DNA from 2 places in the Clostridium sp. genome. Region 2 is predicted to be linked to the other one. Evidence: a T-box and tRNA genes for the amino acid it is inferred to sense, from the RefSeq annotation. Region 2 holds a T-box; the other holds one or more tRNA genes.
The links. A T-box is a leader RNA that pairs with one kind of tRNA and senses whether it is charged. The one in region 2 lies ahead of argS (arginine--tRNA ligase), so its partner is inferred to be a tRNA-Arg.
Positions count from the first base shown of each region.

Region 1 (3,427 bases), 1.8 Mb from region 2:
ATTTCGCGTATATTCTGTGGAGCCAGAACTTCAACATCAGCTCCAAAAGAAAGGATATAGTTAAACAGCCACTTACTTTCCGGCAAAGCGGTCACAATCGTAAAAGATCCGTCTTGATTTTTAGTGATCTCCTTTTCATTAAATTCATCAAATACCCGGTAGGCTCCATGGGGAGAAATCTGCAATTGTACATCGATCCACTTTTGGGTTCTCTGTTCCTTTTGATCTTCTGGCAACTCTTCCAGTAATCGATCTGCAAAAATCTCTTGCGTTATCTGGACATCGGACATACGTGAGATTTTGAAAGTTCTATATTCATTTTTGGATAGGCAGAAGCCTTGCAGATACCATGCATGAACCTTAAAAAGGAGTTTTACAGGTTCAACCTTCCTGTGACTTTTTTCCCCGGATGCATTAAAATAGTTAAATTCAATGATCTGGTGATTAAGGATGGCATTTTTGAGGATCGTAAATTCACATGTTTTATTTTTATCACTACCCCAGGGCGATCGATCTACCTCAATCCAATTGGTTTTGCTTTTATTAAACAGACTGCTTAATTTTGAGAGCACCCTGTCTGTTTCCGGATTCTGTGTTATGGTTAAACTCTGCAATGCAAATAGTATCTCATCCTGCTCAATTTCCGAAAGGACAGATTTATTAAGGACATAATCATCGAGCAACGATATGCCTCCACCTTTTCCCTGACTTGCATAAATGGGTATTCCCGCTGAAGACAGCGTATCAATATCTCGATAAATTGTTCTTACGGATACCTCAAAGCGTTCAGCCAGTTCTTTGGCAGTAGTTATTTTTTTCCCAAGCAGGATATATACAATTTCAAACAGCCTATTAATTTGCATATCATCACCTCAGCATTATTATAGATTTTATAACTTGACAATAATATGTCATGTTATAAAATTCAATATTATTCAAAATTACAGAATAAGCCAGAATAGTTTCTGCTTTTTTGATGCTTCTTAAACTTTTACACAAAAGGTAAGGTATTACCACAGGGGGTTGTGCATCTTATCACAATATGGGTTCAAAAAACAAAAAAGCCGCCTTTCGAGACGGTCTAAATTTTATATAGAATGAGAAAAAGCCAAGTAATACTCAACTTTTCTGCACATCAACATTGTATCAATATTAACGTTTGTTTTTGGTGGAGACAGGGGGGCTCGAACCCTCGACCTTACGGATGTGAACCGTACACTCTAACCAGCTGAGCTATACCTCCAAATACATCAATTTATCTTTTATTAATCAGAACTGTTTTACATCTGGCGGAAGCGGTGGGATTCGAACCCACGAGACGTTGCCGTCTACCTGATTTCGAGTCAGGCCCGTTATGACCACTTCGATACGCTTCCATATTTAATTTATTGCATAATTAACATTTCTGCAAAAATACTACTTATTTATTATACAGAAGAAAAGTAGATAAATCAAACTAATTATTTTATCCTCTTTGATTTAAAAAATTTTTCGAGAATCTCACTGCAACATTCACTATAAACCCATTTGACATCTACAAAACTATTTATACTATCATTTTGAACCAAATTTAAAATAGATCCACAAGATCCACAAGTCGGATTGAATGTTCCTATATAAAGTTTATTAATTCTGCATTGAACTATAGCTCCTGCACACATTGGGCATGGTTCTAAAGTTACGTACATGGTGCAACCACTTAATCTCCAATTTCCTATTCTTTTAGAAGCAGCTTTTATGGCAAGTATTTCAGCGTGACAGGTAACATCCTTTAATGTCTCTTTAAGATTATGAGCTCTTGATATTATTTTATTATCTCTGACTATAACAGCACCTACAGGAACTTCTCCCAACTTAAATGCACAATTAGCTTCCCTTATTGCTTCTTGCATAAAATCCATTTTATCTCCATATATTATTATAATGTTAACTTTCTATATATTATATTGAAACTTCTACCATTTTAATTTAAACTTAGGTTATGAGAACATTAATTTTGCATAAAAAATCCTGCAAAGTCAATTTACAGGAGTACAGTAGTTAATTTTATGTGGTGCACCCGAGAGGAGTCGAACCTCCGGCACGCGGTTTAGGAAACCGCTGCTCTATCCTACTGAGCTACGAGTGCATGGATGCTATTACTCTAATATTCTATTATATATTATTAACATTGTCAATTTTTTTGTAAATTTTTATTATTTTAAATACAATAAAGGAGGATTTAACCCATGTTAAATGAATTAAAAAGTCTGTTCCTAGCTGGTATTGGTTCTGCAGCATATACCTATGAAAAAGCAGTAAAATTAATTGAGGAAATGGTTAAAAAGGGGAAAATAACTGTAGAAGAGGGAAAGCAACTATCTGAGGAATTGAAGAAAAATGTTTCTGCAAAGAAAGAACAGATAAAACCTTTAAATAAAGAGGAACTTCTTTCTATATTAAACAACTTAAATTTTGCTTCAAAGGAAGACATAGCATCTATAGATGAGAGATTAAAAAAAATAGAGGAAAAAATAAATAATAACTAAAGTCCAGTTGGACTTTAGTTATTATCTTAAAAAATGCAAGAAAAATCATCCAAACGCTTTAAAGAAATTATGAAGGTATTAGGAAAATACGGATTCAAATTTGTAAGCACCAGGGGAAAAAAATCTCCTGAAAATTTAAGAATGGCCTTTGAAGAACTTGGCCCAACCTTTATAAAAATAGGCCAAATTCTTAGCTCAAGACCTGACATGCTACCTTCAGAATTTATCAACGAACTCTCAAAACTCCAAGATGATGTGCCACCTGAAAAATTTGAGGATATAAACAATGTTTTTTTCAGCGACTTCAATAAAAATATAGAAGAATGTTTTTTTAAATTTGATGAACATCCTTTTGCTTCTGCATCTATTGCACAAGTTCACAACGCAATTTTAAAGGATGGCAGACATGTAATAGTGAAAATTCAGAGGCCCAATATTAAAGAAAAAATGGAAACTGATATTTCTATACTCTACAAGATAATAAAATTTACTAAAAACAGATTTGAAGATTCAATAATTGATCCAGAAGAAGCACTTGATGAATTAAAATTTTCTACAAGCCAGGAACTTGATTTCAATCTGGAAGCAAAAAATATGATAAAATTCAAACGATTAAACAGCAATGTTGCATTTTGTCATGTACCTTATTTAGTAGAAAACTTATGTAAAAATAAAGTAATAACCATGGAAAAAATTAATGGATTTAAAATAAACAATATAGAACTACTGAATAGAGATGGTTATGATTTAAATGATCTTGGGAAAAAACTTGCTACTTCTTTTTTTAAACAAGTTTTTACAGATGGATTTTTCCATGCCGACCCACACCCTGGCAACTTATTGATACAGGAAAATAAAATATGCTTTTTAGATTTTGGAATAATGGGCAATTTATCTAA
Region 1 covers NZ_JAKVOI010000001.1:2,947,694-2,951,120, forward strand. Annotated here, with positions in the region: gene LKE46_RS14470 (helix-turn-helix transcriptional regulator) at 1-863, opposite strand, end outside; tRNA gene LKE46_RS14475 (tRNA-Val) at 1,167-1,243, opposite strand; tRNA gene LKE46_RS14480 (tRNA-Ser) at 1,288-1,376, opposite strand; gene LKE46_RS14485 (nucleoside deaminase) at 1,461-1,901, opposite strand; tRNA gene LKE46_RS14490 (tRNA-Arg) at 2,052-2,128, opposite strand; gene LKE46_RS14495 (phasin family protein) at 2,229-2,528, shown strand; gene LKE46_RS14500 (ABC1 kinase family protein) at 2,562-3,427, shown strand, end outside.
Region 1: it encodes a tRNA-Arg, which carries the amino acid that the T-box ahead of argS (arginine--tRNA ligase) is inferred to sense. The anticodon was not compared.

Region 2 (3,427 bases):
AATCCATACTATTGGGGTGAAAAACCAAAGATTGACAGGATCGTATTTAAAGTAATACCGGATGGACAGGCAAGAGTCATGGCACTCCAAAGCGGTGAAGTGGATATAATTGGAGGGGAACTGCTTGGTAAAGTGCCACTGGACAGTATAAATACATTAAAGAGTGATAAAAATTTCAAAATTTACAACTCTGAGACAAGGATGTCTGAGTTTATTACATTCAACTATGACAATTCTAATCTTCAAGATAAAAATGTGCGACTTGCCATCAACTATGCCATTGATAAAAGTAGCATGGTTGATAAATTACTCAATGGTATTGGAAAACCGGCAGAAGGATTGTTCCAAAATGGAGTACCCTATGTTACCAAACAAAACAGCAAAGGATATGGGTATGACAGTAAAAGGTCAAAAGAGCTGCTGGCTCAAAGTGGATATAAGGACGGTAACGGAGATGGTATTGTTGAGAAGGATGGGAAACCTCTTGAATTTAATATGGTATTGAGTACAGATGCTTTCCCGGAGTGGAAGTCCATGTCTGAGTTTATTCAATCACAGCTGTCAGCTGTAGGTATAAAAGTAAACTTGAATACAGTGGATTCGAATACTCTGACGGATATCGCAATGAACACTAGAAAGTTTGATCTGCTGATGCAGCGTACTTCGTCAGATTCATGGGTGCCGCATAGTGATCTCAAGCAGGATTTTATAAAGACGGGAACGACAAACAATAAGGCAAGGGTATGGTATAATGAAAAATTGGAGAAAAATATTAATTCTGCATTGGAAAGCATGGATGAAAAAATCAGGCAGGAAAACTATGACAGGGTATTTAAGTTTATTCATGATGAAGCAATATGTGCTCCCTTATATTACCCCGAAACTACTTTTGCCGTAAGTTCAAAGGTTATAGGATTTAAAACAGGTGTAAATTCCTATGATCCTATTCAATGGAGCAAACTTGACATAGCAGAAAATTAAATTTATATTGACAATAAAGTGATTGTGATAATATAATAGATAATAATTGAATTCCATGACGGGAAAAAGTATTTTTTGCTGCATGTTTCAGCGAGTAGGGACTGGTGGGAGCCTATTGATGCACTTAAAAGAAAGAGAGTCTCCGAGGAGCTTATGAGAAGTATCTGATATTTTTAATCAGATAAACAGTAAGCCGCTGACTGCGTTAAAGTCTGGAGGAGGGCAGATTTTATCTGCCAATTAGAGTGGTACCGCGAAAAAAAGATCCGTCTCTTTATATAAAGTGATAGATCTTTTTATATTGCTACAAATTAAAAATTTCACAACAGTATGGAGAGGAGTTTGGAAAATTATTATGGACTATAAAAAAATTGTAGTTGATAGAATAAAAGAACATGTGGATATGAAAATTGATGAAATAGAGAGGTTGATTGAAATACCACCCAGGCTTGAGATGGGTGATTATGCATTTCCGTGTTTCCAGCTGGCAAAGGTATTTAAAAAAGCCCCAAATATCATCGCAGCCCAGTTGAAGGAAAAAATAAACTCCGAAGACTTTTATAAAATTGAGAATATAGGTCCCTACGTGAATTTTTTTGTAGACAGGGAAGTGTTTGCAAAAGATATTATAAGTAGAATATTGACTGAAAAAAATAACTATGGAAGCTCTTCAGCAGGGGATGGTAAAAATATAGTTATAGAATTTTCATCTCCGAATATTGCAAAACCATTTCATGTAGGACACCTTTTCAGTACGGCCATAGGAAATTCTCTATACAAAACGATGGATTTTCAGGGATACAATTGTATAAGAATAAATCATCTTGGAGACTGGGGAACACAGTTTGGAAAGTTGATATCCGCATATAAAAGATGGTGCGACGAGGATGAATTAAACAAAGATCCTATAAAGGAACTTTTGAGAATATATGTTAAATTCCATGACGAGGCTGAAAAAGATCCTTCATTGGAGGATGAAGGAAGGATGTACTTTAAAAAGCTTGAAGACGGCGAGGATGAAGAAGTTCAGCTGTGGAAGAGATTCAAGGATTTGAGCCTGAAGGAATTCAGCAAGGTATATGATGAACTTGGAGTTGAATTTGATTCTATTGCAGGGGAGAGCTTTTATACCGATAAAATGGATTCTGTAATAGAAGAAATTGATAGATGCGGGCTTCTTAAGGAAAGCAATGGTGCAAAAGTTGTAATGCTTGATGATTACAACATGCCGCCATGTATAATAAAGAAGTCCGACGGAGCCACCATATATGCTACACGTGACCTGGCGGCAGCCATATATAGAAAAAAAACCTATGATTTTGACAAGTGCATATATGTAGTGGGGCTGGATCAGCGGCTTCATTTTAAGCAGGTATTTAAAACTCTGAAGCTCATGGGAAATGACTGGGCTGATTCATGTATACATGTGGGATTTGGACTGGTTAAGTTCTCCAACAAAAAACTTTCTACGAGACACGGAGATGTTATATTTCTGGAAGATCTTCTTCAGAGATCCATAGACAGGACACTTGAAATAATCAAACAAAAAAATCCGGATCTGGAAGACAAGGAAGAAGTGGCAAAAAAAATAGGAATAGGTGCTGTTATATTTACTTATCTGAAGAACAACAGGGAAAAGGATATAATATTTGACTGGAATGAAATGCTGAGTTTTGAGGGCGAAACAGGGCCTTATGTACAGTATAGTTATGCCAGAGGGAAAAGTATACTTAGAAAAGCAGGAAAGTTTGATGAAAATGTAGATTATGCGAATATGAGTTCACAGGAGGAATTTGAACTAGTAAAGATTCTCTCAGAATTTAATTCCAGTATATTGAGTTCAATAAACAGGCTGGAGCCGTTTATAATAACGAGATATGTAGTAGATGTTGCAAAAATATTCAATAAATTTTATAATTCTTGTAGTATATTAAATACTAAAGACAGCAATATAAAGAAATTCAGACTGCAGCTTGTAGAGGCGTCATGCCAGGTAATAAGGAATGGATTGTATCTGCTTGGGATAGATGTAGTAGAGAAGATGTAGGTTTGTTGTGCGGAGTCAGATATTGGCTTATGTGTCTGACTTCTCAATAATTGGATGTTTGGAGGTACATATGTTTATTAAAAAATATAGTCAGATGCTTAAAATTCCAGGTAACATATTCAATGAATACAATATGAATGACATAGCATATTTTGATATCGAGACAACAGGTTTTGACAGATGCAATGATAATATAATACTTATATCTTTTGGAAATTTCATAAACCATGAGGAATTTTCCATAACACAATATTTTGCAGAAGATCTTGAGGATGAAGGGGAAGTACTGTATAGTTTTGGACATGATATTTTAAATTATAACAACTGGTGTTCTTATAACGGCATTGCCTTTGATGAACCATTCATCTGTGAGAGAATGTTAAAATCCAATATAAACTT
Region 2 covers NZ_JAKVOI010000001.1:1,168,621-1,172,047, forward strand. Annotated here, with positions in the region: gene LKE46_RS05820 (nickel ABC transporter substrate-binding protein) at 1-981, shown strand, start outside; T-box leader at 1,028-1,258, shown strand; gene argS (arginine--tRNA ligase) at 1,337-3,028, shown strand; gene LKE46_RS05830 (ribonuclease H-like domain-containing protein) at 3,099-3,427, shown strand, end outside.